DNA from 2 places in the Mesorhizobium sp. M7A.F.Ca.CA.001.04.2.1 genome. Region 2 is predicted to be linked to the other one. Evidence: riboswitches for the same ligand, from Rfam matches in the RefSeq annotation. Region 2 holds a riboswitch; the other holds the start of a gene.

Region 1 (8,002 bases), on a different contig from region 2:
CGACGAGGCGCTGGATGCATTCGACGGCCCATCGCTAAGACGCGTGCTGTCGATGCTCGAGAAGCGTTTGCCGGCGACAGCGATCCTCAACATCGGGCGCGGCCAGCACAACAACCACTTCTTCCCGCGCGCGTTGACGATCGTCAAGGATTCCGGTGCGCCAGCGCTGAAGCCCGCCCGCGTCAGAGCCGGCGCGATCGAACCGCCGCCAGTCGCCGCCCGCCGCAAGAAATGAGCTGATATCCGGACGGGGAAGCAAAGCTTTATTTTGCCGTGATCGCGAGGGAAGCTCTTCGGGAGAACAACCTCGTGACGGCCATGCTTGATGCTCTGCGCCTGCTTGCCTGTCTTGCCTGCGCCCAGGCTGCTCCCGCCGCCTCGCCGCGGGATGCGCTCGCCATCGACGTCGAGCTGGTGCTGGCAGTCGACATCTCGCTGTCGATGGACGAGAAGGAGTTCGCGCTGCAGCGCGCCGGTTATGTCGAGGCGCTGCGGCATCCCGACTTCATCAAGGCTGTCCGGGCCGGCGCCACGGGCCGCATAGCGCTGACCTATTTCGAGTGGGCCGGCACGGTGCGCGACGACGCGGTCATCGGCTGGCAGATCATCGATAGTGCCGAGAGCGCCAACAGCTTTGCCGACGAGGTCGCGGCGCGCCCGTTCCGCAGCTTTCGCGGCACTTCGATTTCCGGCGCGCTGGCCTTCGGTGCCGAGCTTTTCGACCGCACGTCTTTCCAGGGCGAACGTAGCGTCATCGACATTTCGGGCGACGGACCGAACAATATCGGGCCGCCAGTCACCGCGACGCGTGATGCGGCGACTGCCAAAGGCATCGTCGTCAACGGCCTGCCGATCCTGATCAGCCCGTCGCCCACCTTCAGCCATCTCGACCAGTATTACGCGCAGTGCGTGACCGGCGGGCCCGGTTCCTTCGTGCTGCCCATCTATGCCGCCGCGGAGTTTTCGACAGCCATCCGGCGCAAGCTGATCCTCGAAGTGAGCGGCATTCGGGACAAGGCGAGAATCACCCCCGTCGACGCGGCCAAGCCGATAGACTGCCTGCAGGGCGAACGGGACAGGCGGTTTTTATCGGATCCGTATTTTCCCGAACTTGACCGCTGAGCTCTCGATAGTGCGGTTCACGCAATCCGGAGGGAAAACCGTTCCACGATTTTCCTGGAGTTGCTCTGGGTTCAGGCGAGCCGGGCGCCACATTGGTTGCGAAACTCGTTGGAGAGATCGCGGCGCCAGCGTCGGCCATGGACATAGCCTTGCATCAATTCCGGCAGCGAGTAGCCAAGCGCTTTCGACGAACGGTTGGCCATATAGCCCTGGAATGCCTCCGGTATCCTGCCTCGCAGGATATCGGCGATGAGCTGCCGCGAGATCATGTAAGGCGGAATGTGCGGGTAGGCGTGGGCAATATGAGGATGTTTGCCCATCAGGTTCGCATAGGCCTCGACATAGCCGTCACGGCGGCCGGAAATCGAGTTCTCCGAATTGTATTTCGTCCAGTCGAGGTCCTCGGACAGTTGCGCACCGAAGCGCCGGGCAAGGCGCAGCAGCAATTCGCGATCCTGCATGCGGGTGATGTCGCTGTCGTAGCCGCCGATGGCCAGCAAGGCTTCACGGCGAGCAGTGATCGCGGAGCCGGCGATGAAGATGGTCTGCCCAACCAGCGTCCGCTCAAGCATTGCGGGGCTCACGAATGCCTCGGGGTTGGCGCAGTTTGTGATGCGATTGCCCTTCAGGGACACGAACGAACTGATCAGCACTTGCAGTGCAGGATTTTCATCGAACCAGGTCAGGGTTCGTTCAAGCCGGTGCGGCATGTAGATGTCGTCGGAATCGAGGAACGTCACCAACGGCGCCCGCGCCCGCTCGATGCCGGCATTCCTGGCGGCGTTGGCGCCTCGCCATTTCGCCCCGACATAGATTAGCCGCGGGTCCTGGATGCGGGCCAGCGCCGCTTCGGTCCCATCGGTCGAACCATCGTCGACGACAATGTGCTCAAACCTCGACATGCTCTGGGAGAATACGCTTTCCACGGCGCGCAACACTGTTTCGCGTCGGTTGTGGGTCGGCGTAATGACCGTGATGAGAGGTACTGGATCGATCCCGGCCATGTCTGTCAGCTGTTTCCTGCGCAGGGTTGCGCGTCTGTCCAGGACTTTTCGATTTTCAGAACGGTCGAATGGATTGGACTTCCCTTTCTCTACACCACATCACAGTCGGCGCGACGCTATAAAAAACGACTGCCCCTGTCACCCACCGTGCCGGTACTCAATCCAGGCGAGACAACGAATCCCCGCTCTTAGCGTTCCAATTGCAACAGCACCGCCGCACATAGCATTACGAATCACCATGGAAGCAACCCATCATGACAGATAGCATACATCTCATTACCTCAGACGTAATCGCTTAGCGCTCGGCCTTTGGTCAGATTGCCCATGCAGAGGCCGGCAACTCGGCTTCGATGACAAGGGAGTTCAGTCATGGCCGCTTACGCCGTCGCCCATATGCGCCAAGCCACAATGGGTCCGCAGATCGTCGAATATCTGCATAGGATAGATGCCACGCTGGAACCTTTCGGCGGCCGTTTTCTGGTCCATGGCGGCGATGTGGAGGCGATCGAGAAGGACTGGCCTGGCCATCTGATCATCATAGAATTTCCCGACAGGCAGCATGTGCATGGCTGGTACAATTCGCCGGCCTACCAAGCGATACTGGCGCTGCGCACGGACAATTCGGAGGCCGATGTGGTGTTCGTCGACGGCGTCGAACATCCGCACAAGGCCACGGATATTCTGGAGCAATCGCCGGATCAAGGATCAATTGGACGCTGAACTGCGGTTCAAGGAATGGCGGTACAGCGTCTAGCTATGCCCAACATAGTCTGGCACCGTTTCGATTTTGTCGCGAACCATGCCAGTTGCGAAACTGAACTGGCCCCAAAACGCCAAACCATAAAAAGCCTGACCGACAATCAAAGAAAAGGGAACCTGCCAAAGCGGCATCCCGGTTTCCCGGGCATGGCCTACGATCCGTCGTGTCGTGCGCCATGACATGGTGAGCCACCGGCTGAAGGACTTGACTATCCGTCGCGTGCGGCTCGGCGAATTGAGCGCAACGAACTTCCGGTCGGCGTCGCGACCTGTAACCAGGGCGCGCCAGTAAAAGAACCGCCAGCCCCGCGGCGAATAGTGATAAACGCGTGCGTTGACATTATGAATTTTGTGGCCCTCCCGCAGCAGTTCGCGCATCAGCAAAGTGCAGGAAACCTTGAAGCCGTTATGTTTTGGAAAAGGATGGCTGAGGATCCACTCGCGTCGAAACGCTACATTGTTGGCGTTGATCGCTCGCTTCGAGGCAAATCGACCGTCTCCACGGGCCATCGGGAAAAACCAGATCAACGCAAAGGTTCTTGAAAAGAAGTCGTCGTATGAAAGGTATGTATATCCGTTTGCGCAGATAACTTCAGAGTTTTCAAAGGGTTCAAGCAGTCCTGATAGCCATCCTGGTTCCGCGACCACGTCGGAATCCAGAAAGATGACGATATCTCCATCCGATGCCAGCATACCGTTGTTCTTCAGGTCGTAATATCGGCCACCAGGGAAAGCTGTGAAGACGAGTTCGGCAACCTGACCGAGCTGCGGGGCCTCATTCGAAATCTCACGACGCAACGCCTCTTTGTCCGACTCTGCTCCGCCGTGAGAGATGACGATCCTTGGTCGCGCTGAACCGGTTGCTGAAACCGATGAGATTTCCCGAGCCAAGGCCTTCATCCCAACGCCGATCTCGTCCCAGTCGATCGACTTTGCATTCTCCATTTCGACGACGAGTGAATAAGTTGCGCGTTCTTCGACCATTTTTGCCCCCCCGAGCCGTCAGTGTGGCTATAGCCGCACTAGCCCGCTGTCAAACAGTCGACGCCATTTACACTGGTTCGCGATCGTCATACAGGGCGACTTTGCTCGGCGGCAAACACACTGTTGCTTGGCGAGTCGGGTCTTTGATCGGTGCGGAAATTACCGTTTCAGCAAGAACACTGCCTGCTGGCCGAAGAAATTCCAGAACCACCACGGCATCGACAAGCCGATCTTCTGGCCGGCGGCGTCGAGGGCGGTTGCCTTCTCGACTGTCGCGCCGAGTTCGTCGCACAGATTGACGAAATCGCGGATGGTGCAGAAGTGGATGTTGGGCGTGTCGTACCAGGAATAGGGCAGGTCCTTGGTCACCGGCATGCGGCCGTTGAGGAACAGCGACAGGCGCACACGCCAATGGCCGAAATTGGGGAAGGAGACGATGGCGCGGTTGCCGATCCTGAGCAGTTCGTCCAGCACCAGCTTGGGGTTGCGGGTGGCCTGCAGCGTCTGCGACAGGACGACGAAGTCAAAGCCCTTGTCGGGATAGAATTCGAGATCCTTGTCGGCATCGCCCTGGATGACCGAGAGGCCGCGCGCCACACATTCGTTGACGCCGCGCTGCGACAGCTCGAGTCCACGGCCGTCGACTTGCTTGGTGTCCTGTAGCAGTTCGAGCAGCGAGCCGTCGCCCGAGCCGACATCGAGCACGCGCGACTGTGGCGGGATGAGGTTGGCGACGACTTCGAGGTCGACGCGCTGGTCGCGGTTGACGCTCATGGCTTCGCCTCCCGCCTGGCGCGTGATCCCGATCGGAAAAGCCTGCAATTTTTCGAGATCATGCGCTCAGCCCTCTCGCCCGGGCCGCCGAGCCGATGAAGCCGTTTATCGCGGCAAACAGTTCCGGCTCGTCGAGCAGGAATGCGTCGTGGCCTCGGTCGGTCTCGATCTCGACGAAGGATACCGATGCGCCGGCGGCGTTGAGCGCATGCACGATCGAGCGGCTCTCCTCGGTCGGGAACAGCCAATCCGAGGTGAAGGACACCAGGCAGAAGCGGGTTTTCGTGCCGGCGAAAGCGTCGGCCAACCGGCCGCCATGGTCTGCGGCGAGGTCGAAATAGTCCATCGATCGCGTCATGTAGAGGTAGGAATTGGCGTCGAAGCGATCGACGAAGGTCATGCCCTGATGGCGCAGATAGCTTTCGATCTGGAAGTCGGCGTCGAAGCCGAAGGTCAGCGCTTCGCGATCCTGCAGATTGCGGCCGAACTTGCGGTGCAGGGCGGCTTCCGACAGGTAAGTGATGTGGGCGGCCATGCGCGCTACCGCCAGGCCCTTTTCCGGGCGTTTGCCGTGCTCGAAATATTTGCCGCCATGCCAGTCCGGATCGGCCATGACAGCCTGCCGGCCAACCTCATGAAAGGCGATGTTCTGCGAGGAATGGCGCGCGCCGGTGGCGATCGGCAGTGCCGAGAAGACGCGCTCCGGATAGCTCGACGCCCATTCCAGCACCTGCATGCCGCCCATCGAGCCGCCGAGCACGCAAAACAGTTTCTCGATGCCGAAATGGTCGATCAGCATCTGCTGCGCCCGCACCATGTCGCGGATGGTGATGATCGGCAGGTCAAGCCCATAGGGCTTGCCGGTGGCGGGATTGGTCGAGGCCGGGCCGGTGGACCCAAGGCAACCGCCGATGACGTTGGAGCAGATGACGAAGAAACGATTGGTGTCGATGATCTTGCCGGGCCCGATCAGCACTTCCCACCAGCCTGGCTTGCCGGTCACCGGATTGGTGCTGGCGACGTGCTGGTCTCCGGTCAGCGCATGGCAGACGAGGATGGCGTTGGAGCGGGCATCGTTCAGCGTGCCGTAGGTCTGGTAGGCGATCTGGAACGGTGACAGCAGCGTACCGGCGTCCAGCTTGAGCGGCTTGTCGGATCCAAAACGCAAAACCGGGCTCGACGGTTGGTCGACCTCGTTGTTGGTTTTGCGGGCACGCAGAACGGCCATGACATCCATCTCACACTTTGAGCCCACGCATCGCACTCGTCGAAAGTCGATGCCGATACGGGTGTCCGGCCGGCGCGGACAACAAAAAACCGGCATTGCGGTCGCAAAGCCGGTTACAGGATGCAAACGGCCCTTTAGCAAGTTGTTTAACGTGGCTGCAAGCCGACCGGCCAAATCACCACGGAAGTTCGCTCCCCTTCTAGGGCTGTGGCGCGCCGGCGTCAACGGCCTGCCTTGGGCGGGAGGCTGTCGCCTCTCGACATTGCAGGCCACGGCTTGTATTTCCGCTGCGGCTTCCCTCAGGAAGCGTTCTCGACGGATATTGCGACATGAGCCAGACACCGGACCAGGCACGTCCAACCCCGCGCGCGGGCATCATGGACATAGACGCCTATGTGCCGGGCAAGAGCACGGCGCCTGCCGGCGTCGCCAAGGTCCACAAGCTGTCCTCCAACGAGAACCCGCTCGGGCCCTCACCGAAGGCGATCGAAGCCGCGCGCGAGATTGCCGGCAAGCTTGACGTCTATCCAGATGGCACCGCCAGGCGGCTGCGCGAAGCGATCGCCGAGGTGCATGGCCTCAACCCGCAGAACATCATCTGCTCCAACGGCTCCGACGAGATCCTCGGCCTGCTGGCGCAGACCTATCTGGCGCCCGGCGACGAGGCCGTCATCACCGAACACGCCTTCATGGTCTACAAGATCTACATCCAGTCGGCGGGCGCCGTTCCGGTGACGATCAAGGAAACAGACGAGCGCGCCGATATCGACGCCGTCCTGGCCGCCGTCACGCCGCGCACCAAGATCGTGTTCCTCGCCAATCCCAACAACCCGACCGGCACCTATGTGCCATTCCAGGAGGTGCGGCGTCTGCATGCCGCACTGCCGAAGAACGTGCTTCTGGTGCTCGACGCGGCCTATGCCGAATATGTCCGCCGCAACGACTATGAGGCCGGCATCGAACTGGTCGGCAGCGCAGAGAACGTGGTGATGACCCGGACCTTCTCCAAGATCGGCCTTGGCGGGGCGCGGATCGGCTGGATGTATGCGCCGATGCACATCGTCGACGCCATCAACCGCGTACGCGGCCCCTTCAACGTCAATGCGACGGCGATCGAGGCCGGCATCGCCGCCATTCGCGATCGCGCCCATGTCGAGCGCAGCGTGGCGCACAACGAGACCTGGCTGGCCTGGCTGAGTGCGGAATTCACAAAGCTTGGGTTGCGGGTGACGCCCAGCGTCGGCAATTTCATCCTCATTCATTTTCCCGAGGACCAGAAACATTCGGCAGCGGCGGCGGACGACTATCTGACGGCGCGCGGCTATATATTGCGGCGCGTTTCGGGCTATGGCTTTCCCAACGCGCTGCGCATGACCGTCGGTACCGAAGAGGCCAATCGCGGCGTTGTCGCCGCTCTCACGACATTCCTGAAAAGCTAGAAACCATGACATCACCGATGTTTGAAAAGATCGCGCTGGTCGGCATCGGCCTGATCGGCTCGTCGCTGGCCCGCGTCATCCGCCGCGAGGGCCTCGCCCGCCACGTATCCATCTCGACCCGCAGTGCGGCGACGCTGGCACGGGCCGAGGAGCTTGGGCTGGGCGATGGCTATAGCACCGATGCGAGAGAAGCTGTCCGCGATGCCGACCTGGTCATCATTTCGGTGCCGGTCGGCTCGTCCGGCGCGGTTGCCGAGGAAATCGCGCCGGCGCTGAAGCCGGGCGCGATCCTCACCGATGTCGGCTCGACCAAGGCGTCTGTCATTGCGCAAATGCAGCCTTATGTGCCTGAAGGTGTCCATTTCATTCCCGGCCACCCGCTGGCGGGCACAGAAAAATCCGGCCCCGACGCCGGTTTCGCCGACCTGTTCGACAATCGCTGGTGCATCTTCACGCCGCTGCCCGACACCGACCCGGACGCGTTGGAGAGGCTGTCGGAGTTCTGGCGGCGCTGCGGCGCCAACATCGACACGATGGATCCCCAGCATCACGATATGACGCTGGCCATCGTCTCGCATCTGCCGCACATCATCGCCTACAACATCGTCGGCACCGCCGATGATCTGCAGTCGGTGACCAAATCCGAAGTGATCAAATATTCGGCTTCCGGCTTCCGCGACTTCACCCGCCTT
Region 2 (8,002 bases):
TCACCAATATCGGCGTTGGCAAGCAGCAGCTGGTCGAGATCGCCAAGGCGCTGAGCAAGGAGGTCAAGCTCCTGATCCTCGACGAGCCGACGGCATCGCTCAGCGAAAAGGACAGCCAGGCGCTGCTTGACCTGCTGCTCGAATTCAAGCGGCAAGGCATGACCTCGATCCTGATCTCGCACAAGCTCAACGAGATCAACCGGGTCGCCGACAAGGTGACGGTGATCCGTGACGGGCGCACCATCGAGACGCTGGCCAAGAAGGACATCTCCGAAGACCGCATCATCACCTCGATGGTCGGTCGTTCCCTCGACGACCGCTATCCGCCGCGCGAGCCTGATATCGGCGAGATCGTGTTCGAGGTGAAGAACTGGTCGGTCTATCACCCGCTCCATGCCGAGCGGCAGGTGATCAAGGGTATCGACATCAATGTGCGCAAGGGCGAAGTGGTGGGCATTGCCGGGCTGATGGGCGCCGGCCGCACCGAATTCGCCATGAGCCTGTTCGGCCGCTCCTACGGCCGCCGCATCACAGGCGAGGTGCTGCTCAAGGACAAGCCGATCGATGTGTCCTCGGTAAGCAAGGCGGTCCAACACGGCATCGCCTACGTCACCGAGGATCGCAAGACCTACGGGCTCAACCTCATCGACCACATCAAGCACAACATCACGCTGGCCAATCTCGGCGGCGTGGCCCGCCACAGCGTGATCGACGACATGCGCGAGCTCGCCGTTGCCAACGACTATCGCAAGAAGACCAATATCCGCGCTTCCAGCGTCTATCAGTTGACCGGCAATCTTTCCGGCGGCAACCAGCAGAAGGTGGTGCTGTCGAAATGGCTGTTCGCCGACCCGGACGTGCTGATCCTCGACGAGCCGACACGCGGCATCGATGTCGGCGCCAAGTACGAAATCTACACGATCATCGCGCGCCTTGCCTCGGAGGGTAAGGCGATCGTGGTCATCTCGTCGGAAATGCCGGAATTGCTCGGCATCACCGACCGCATCTACGTCATGAACGAAGGGCGCATCGTGGGCGAAATGCCCGCCGCGGAAGCAAGCCAGGAAAAAATAATGCGCGCCATCGTTCGTGGAGAAGGAAAAGCAGCATGAGCACCGAAAGCGCCCCCGCCCCGCACGGCAATGTCGCCGAAGAGCAGCGTCCACGCATCGCCGTCTCGGCGCTGGCGACGAACCTGCGCGAATACGGCCTGATCATCGCGCTGATCGTCATCATGCTGTTCTTCCAGTTCACCACGTCGGGAACGCTGTTCAAGCCGGTGAACCTGAGCAACCTGGTGCAGCAGAACTCGTTCATCATCGTGATGGCGCTGGGCATGCTGCTGGTGATCGTTTCCGGCTATATCGACCTCAGCGTCGGATCGGTCGCCGGTTTCATCGGCGCGCTGGCGGCAAACATGATGGTCATCTGGCAACTTGGACCGCTCAGCAATCCGCTGGTGGTTTCGATCATCTGCCTCGTCGTGGGCGGCCTGATCGGGGCGGCGCAAGGCTACTGGATCGCCTATCACAGAATACCGAGCTTCATCGTGACACTGGCCGGCATGCTGATCTTCCGCGGCATCTGCCAGGCGCTGCTGGGCGGCGGATCCTCGGTCGGTCCGCTTTCCGACGACTTCAAAATGCTCAGTTCGGGCTTCATCCCGGATGTCATCGGCCCGCTGACGCTGATCCCGCCGACAGTGAACGCGGCCGGCAAGACCATCATGGGCAGCGGCCTGACGCTGCACATGACGACGATCGTGCTGGGCCTGATCGCCGTGCTGGCCTATGCCTATTTCGGGGTGAGGACGCGCCGCAAGCGCGAACGCCATGGCTATGAGGCCGAGCCCTTTGCCCTGTTCGTCGTCAAGACGCTGGTCGCCAGCGCCCTGGCGCTGTTCCTGGTCTATGAGTTCGCCAGCTACAGAGGCCTGCCGGTCGTGCTGCTCGTCATGGGCGTGCTGATCTCGCTGTTCGTCTTCGTCACCAAGCGCATGACCATCGGCCGCCGTATCTACGCCATGGGCGGCAATGCCAAGGCCGCGCAGCTGTCAGGCATCAACACCGAGCGGCTGACGCTGATGGTGTTCATCAATATGGGCGTGCTGTCGGCGCTCGGCGGCCTGATCATCGCGGCGCGACTGGGACAGGCGGTGCCGGCCGCGGGCCTCGGCAGCGAGCTCGACGTCATCGCCGCCGTCTTCATCGGCGGCGCCTCGGCGATGGGCGGCGTCGGTCAGGTCATCGGCGCGGTGGTCGGCGGCTTCATCATGGGCGTGATGAACAACGGCATGTCGATCATGGGCGTCAATGTCGACTGGCAGCAGGTGGTCAAAGGCCTGGTGCTGCTCGGCGCCGTGATCTTCGACGTCTACAACAAGAACAAGGCTTGAACGGACTTAAGAGCAATTCCAGGAAAAGTGTGAAACGGTTTTCCGCCCGGAATTGCGCCAAGACAATGAGTTAGAGCGGTTCGCCGTTTCCGTGAAACGGTGAACTGCTCTGGTCGAGGAAAGCAGGAGGCATACGATCGCGACGCTGCCGGCAACCCGCCGGTAACAGAAGTCCCTGAGGGACCAGGCCCGCGAGCGCAATCCGAACTGAGAATTTAAACCGTGGCATGGACGAGGTCCCGGCCGCGCTGAGCAAGGTTTGCCGTTTTGGCAGCCCTGCCAAGGCAAATGAGAGAGGATTCATCATGCTGATCTCCCAGATCCTTGACGACGCCGAGACCATCCGCGTCGTCGCCCGCAATGGCGGCAAGACCCGGATCATCAATGGCGCCCGCAGCGTCTATTCGCTGGCGATGGAGGCCGCCCGCACCGGCGTCGGCCTCGTCGCGCTGATCGAACGCAAGGGGCTTGGCGAGACGGTCGATCTCGAGGCCGCTTACAAGAAGGGGCGGCTGCTGTCGCCGATCAATCACCCCGATCCGGCGCATCTGCACCTGACCGGCACCGGGCTGACGCATCTCGGCTCCGCCGCGACGCGCGATTCCATGCACAAGAAGCTGAGCGCCGACGGCGAGGAGCAGCTCACCGATTCCATGAAGATGTTCCGCATGGGGCTGGAGGGCGGCAAGCCGGCGAAAGGCCAGATCGGCGTGCAGCCGGAATGGTTCTACAAAGGCAACGGCACGATGGCGGTGGCACCAGGCGCCGCACTCCTGTCACCGGCCTTTGCCAAGGACGCCGGCGAAGAGCCCGAAGTCGCCGGCATCTATGTCATCGGCGACGACGGCGCACCTTTCCGCGTCGGCTTCACGCTGTCGAACGAGTTTTCCGACCACGTCACCGAGCGCGTGAACTATCTGTTCCTCGCGCATTCCAAGCTGCGCAACGCCTCGTTCGGGCCGGAGATCCTGATCGGCGACCTGCCGTCCGACATCCGCGGCACCTCGCGCATCGTGCGCGACAGCGAGGTGCTGTGGGAAAAGCCGTTCCTGTCCGGCGAAGCGAACATGTCGCACACCATCGCCAATCTCGAACATCATCATTTCAAATACGCGGCTTTTCGCCAGCCGGGTGACGTGCATGTGCACATGTTCGGCACGGCGACGCTGTCCTTCGCCGACGGCATCACGACCGAGGCCGGCGATGTCTTCGAGATCGAGGCCGGGGATTTCGGCCTGCCGCTACGCAACCCGCTCGAGATCGAGCAGCCGGTGAAGGTGGCTGTGAAGGCGCTTTGAGAGCGCGCCTTTTCCTTCTCCCCAAGTGGGAGGTGGATCGGCGCGTTAGCGCCGAGACGGATGAGGGGTGTTCCAGCGGAGTGAAACGTTGGCGTTCCCTGGAACACCCCTCATCCGTCGCCTCCGGCGACACCTTCTCCCACAAGGGGAGAAGGAAAAAGGCGCCTCTGCCTCAATAAATATCGAAGTCGAAATACTTGGCCTGGATCTTCTTGTAGGTGCCGTCGGCAACGATCGCGTCGATGGCCGCGTTGAGCTTGTCGCGCAGGGCCGTGTCGTCCAGGCGCACGGCGATGCCGGCCTGGGTCTCGGTGCCCTTGACGTCGCCGACCAGCTTGCAGCAGCCGTCGCTTGCTTTCTTCAGCCAGTCCATCAGCACGAACTTGTCCGAGATCACGGCGTCAAGACGACCGTTGGTCAGGTCGGTGATCGCCTCTTCCTGGGTGGGATAGAGTTTGGCCTCCGCGCCCGCCTTGCCATATTCATTCTGGGCATAGTCGGCCTGCGTGGTCGAAGCCTGGGCACCGACCGTCTTGCCGGCAAGGGCCGCCGGTTCGGTCGAGGTGAGATCGGTGTCCTTCGGCGCCACCAGAGCCAGCGGTGTCGTATAATATTTGTTGGTGAAGGCGACCTGCTTCTTGCGCTCCTCGGTGATGCTCATCGAGGCGATGATGGCGTCGAATTTCTTGGCCTGCAAAGCGGGAATGATGCCGTCCCAGTCCTGGGTAACGATCTCGCATTCGACCTTCATCTGCGCGCACAGCGCATTGGCGATGTCGATGTCGAAGCCTTCGACCTTGCCGTCGGCGGTAATGGTGTTGAACGGCGGATAGGCGCCCTCGGTGCCGATCTTGATTTTTTCGGCTGCCTGCACCGACAGAGAGCCGGCCAGTGTTGCCAGCATGGCAGCGCCCGCCGCCGATATGACCCATTTCGAAAATCGCATTTTCTTGGTTCCCCTTGAACGCCGCCAGCTTGACGGGCGGCAAGGCAGCCAAGCATGGCGAGCCGGTACAGGCAAGTATTTTGCCTTGGGGCAATGAGGGTCAGCGCGCGGCGCGGAAATGCTTGGACAGCTTCAGGCCCTGCGCCTGGTAGTTGGAGCCGAGATCGGTGCCGTAGAGCGCCTGCGGCCGCTTCAGCATATGCTCGTAGACCAGCCGGCCGACGATCTGGCCGTGGTCGAGGATGAACGGCACTTCATGGCTGCGCACTTCCAGCACCGCCCGGCTGCCGGTGCCGCCGGATGCGGAATGGCCGAAGCCCGGATCGAAGAAGCCGGCATAATGGACGCGGAATTCGCCGACCAGCGGATCGAAGGGCGTCATCTCGGCGGCGTAGAGCGGCGGCACATGCACCGCCTCCTGGCTGACGAGGATGTAGAATTCATCGGGGTCGAGCACCAGTTCGCCGGCGCCGCTCTTGTGGATCGGTTCCCAGAAGTCGACGACTTCCTGGGCCGCGCGCTTGTCGACATCGACGAGGCCGGTGTGATGCTTGCCGCGATAGCCGACCAAGCCGCTTTGATCGCCGTTGAGGTCGATCGACAGCGCGATGCCGCCGCCGGAAATGTTCGGCGGCTCGGTGGCGACCAGCATCTGCGTGCGATGCAGGTCGTGCAACTCGGCTTCGGAGAGCAGCGCATTGCCGGTGCGGAAACGGATCTGCGACAGGCGCGACCCGGTGCGGACGACGATCGGGAAGGTGCGCGGGCTGACTTCCAGAAAGAGCGGGCCATGATAGCCGGCCGCGATCTTGTCGAACTCGTGGCCGCGATCGGTCATGACGCGGGTGAAGATGTCGAGCCGTCCGGTCGAACTCTTCGGATTGGCCGAGGCTGAAATGTCCGCCGGCAGCGCCAGGCTTTCAAGCAGGGGCACGATGTAGACGCAGCCGGTCTCCAGCACCGCGCCCTCGGCCAGATTGATCTCGTGCAGTTGCAGCCGGTCGAGCTTTTCCGAGACCTTGTGATTGGGGCCGGGCAGGAAGGAGGCGCGCACCCGCCAGGCCTTGTCGCCGAGCCTGAGATCGACGCTGGCCGGCTGGATCTGGTCGGTGTCGAGCGCACGCGCCGACTTCAGCGCGCCGGACTGGAACAGCGCCGATATGTCCTGGTCGGGAAGAATGCCTGTCTGCCGCAAGGCTCCACTCCTGCTTGGTACAAACCTCTTAATGAAGCCAGCAATTGACGCAAGCGCGGTGCGGGTCTAAAGGGTCGTTATCCCGTGGTGATTTGGCCGGTCGGCTTGCAGCCACGTTAAACAAGTCGCTAAAGGACCGTCGGGCCGCAAGGCCGTATGGACCGGTTGCGACTTTCGCGGCCGGTTTTTTTGTGTCTGGAAGAAAAGCGATGAGCACCAAGAAGCGCAACTGGAAGCCTCAGACGGCACTCGTGCACAGCGGAACGCTGCGTTCCGGTTTCGGCGAAACGTCAGAAGCGATCTATCTCACCCAAGGCTATGTCTACGAAACGGCGCAAGCCGCCGAAGCCCGTTTCAAGGGCGAAGAGCCGGGTTTCATCTATTCGCGCTACGCCAATCCGACCGTCGACATGTTCGAGAAGCGCATGTGCGCGCTGGAAGGTGCGGAAGACGCGCGCGCCACCGCGTCGGGCATGGCGGCGGTAACGGCCGCCCTTCTGTGCAGCGCCAAGGCCGGCGACCATATCGTGGCGGCACGCGCGCTGTTCGGCTCCTGCCGCTGGGTGGTCGAGACGCTGGCGCCGAGATACGGCATCGAGGCGACGCTGGTCGACGGCACCGACATCGCCAACTGGGAAAAGGCGGTCAAGCCGAACACCAAGCTGTTCTTCCTGGAAAGCCCGACCAATCCGACGCTGGAAGTGGTCGATATCGCCGCTGTCGCTTCGCTTGCCAATTCGATCGGCGCCAGGCTGATCGTCGACAATGTCTTCGCCACGCCCCTGCAGCAGAAGCCCTTGCAGCTCGGCGCCCATATCGTCGTCTATTCGGCGACCAAGCACATAGACGGCCAGGGGCGCTGTCTCGGCGGCGTCATCCTGTCGGACAAGAAGTGGATCGACGAGAACCTGCACGACTATTTCCGCCATACCGGCCCAAGCCTTTCGCCTTTCAACGCCTGGACGCTGCTGAAGGGCCTGGAAACGCTGCCGCTGCGCGTACACCAGCAGACGGAAAGTGCCGGCCGGATCGCCGATTTTCTGGCCGAACGGCCGGAAATCGCGCGCGTCATCTATCCCGGCCGCGCCGACCATCCGCAGGCCGACATCGTCAAGAAGCAGATGTCGGGCGGCTCGACGCTGATCTGCCTGGACGTCAAGGGCGGCAAGCAGGCGGCCTTCGCCTTGCAGAACGCGCTCGACATCGTCCTGATCTCCAACAATCTCGGTGACGCCAAGAGCCTGATCACCCACCCGGCGACGACGACGCACAAGAACCTCAGCGACGAGGCGCGCGCCGAGCTCGGCATCGGGCCGGGCACGCTCAGGCTGTCGGTTGGCCTGGAGGATACCGACGATCTGCTCGAGGACATCGCGCAGGCGCTGAAGGCCAGGTAGGAGGCCTTCAGGCGCCGGACGGCGTCTCTTCCAGCTCGGCCGTCTTGGTGCCGATGGTCATCGCATTGCCGCGCCAGTCGACGGCGCCGCCGAGCCAGCCGCGCCCCCACATCGCCGGCAGGATCAGGTCGCGCGCCATGATCGCGGCGACCATGCGTGGCGACAGGTACCAGCCCTTGGACCAGGCCAGGGCGCACTCCGGAAGATAGAAGGCCGCCAGCACGGCAAGGGCGGTTGCCCAGAGGCTGAAGCCGGCGCTTGCCGCTGCAATCAGCGCAAGCACCAGCGGCACCACGGCACCGGTCAGGATTTCGGGTGCGAAGAACAGCGGGAAAGTGACGCGGCGCAGGCGCGCCCAACGGGCCTGACGCGACCAGATGTCGTCAAACGAGCGCCGGCCAAGCGGCTGCTCGAAGGGGGCGGCGACGAGATTGACGCGCAGGCCGAGACTGTTCACCAGCTTGGTCGCAGCGGCATCCTCGGCGATCTCGGCGGCCAGCGCGCGGATGCCGCCATTGGCGTCGAGCATCGGCTTGTTCCAGAGCATGCTCTTGCCCTGGGCAAAGCCGAGGCCGAGCGCCTCGCCGGCATACTGCCAGCGCGCCTGCAGCGTGTTGAGGAAAGCGCATTCGACCTCGGCCCAGAAGCCGGCCGGCCGCGAGCCGATCGGCGTCGAGCAGACAAGGCCGGTGCCGGGCCGCCAGGCAGCCATCAGGTGCTGGATGTAGTCCCTCGGCATCAGCACGTTGGAATCGGCCAGGACGACCCAGT

What was found. Region 2 has a riboswitch for S-adenosylmethionine ahead of EN955_RS00225 (O-succinylhomoserine sulfhydrylase). Riboswitches for the same ligand answer to the same signal wherever they lie in the genome.
Region 1: it holds a riboswitch for S-adenosylmethionine, as region 2 does, so the genes downstream of both, EN955_RS07615 (homoserine O-acetyltransferase) here and EN955_RS00225 (O-succinylhomoserine sulfhydrylase) in region 2, are expected to answer to the same signal.

What each region holds. Positions count from the first base shown of each region.
Region 1 is NZ_RZQT01000015.1:63,438-71,439, forward strand. It holds gene EN955_RS07585 (ABC transporter ATP-binding protein/permease) at 1-235, shown strand, start outside; gene EN955_RS07590 (DUF1194 domain-containing protein) at 319-1,122, shown strand; gene EN955_RS07595 (glycosyltransferase family 2 protein) at 1,194-2,126, opposite strand; gene EN955_RS07600 (DUF1330 domain-containing protein) at 2,496-2,846, shown strand; gene EN955_RS07605 (glycosyltransferase) at 2,877-3,869, opposite strand; gene metW (methionine biosynthesis protein MetW) at 4,029-4,643, opposite strand; gene EN955_RS07615 (homoserine O-acetyltransferase) at 4,702-5,871, opposite strand; SAM riboswitch at 5,986-6,063, opposite strand; gene hisC (histidinol-phosphate transaminase) at 6,201-7,310, shown strand; gene EN955_RS07625 (prephenate/arogenate dehydrogenase family protein) at 7,316-8,002, shown strand, end outside.
Region 2 is NZ_RZQT01000001.1:41,164-49,165, forward strand. It holds gene mmsA (multiple monosaccharide ABC transporter ATP-binding protein) at 1-1,112, shown strand, start outside; gene mmsB (multiple monosaccharide ABC transporter permease) at 1,109-2,395, shown strand; gene araD1 (AraD1 family protein) at 2,701-3,693, shown strand; gene EN955_RS00215 (ABC transporter substrate-binding protein) at 3,866-4,639, opposite strand; gene EN955_RS00220 (2'-deoxycytidine 5'-triphosphate deaminase) at 4,740-5,834, opposite strand; SAM riboswitch at 5,909-5,986, shown strand; gene EN955_RS00225 (O-succinylhomoserine sulfhydrylase) at 6,044-7,231, shown strand; gene EN955_RS00230 (ceramide glucosyltransferase) at 7,239-8,002, opposite strand, start outside.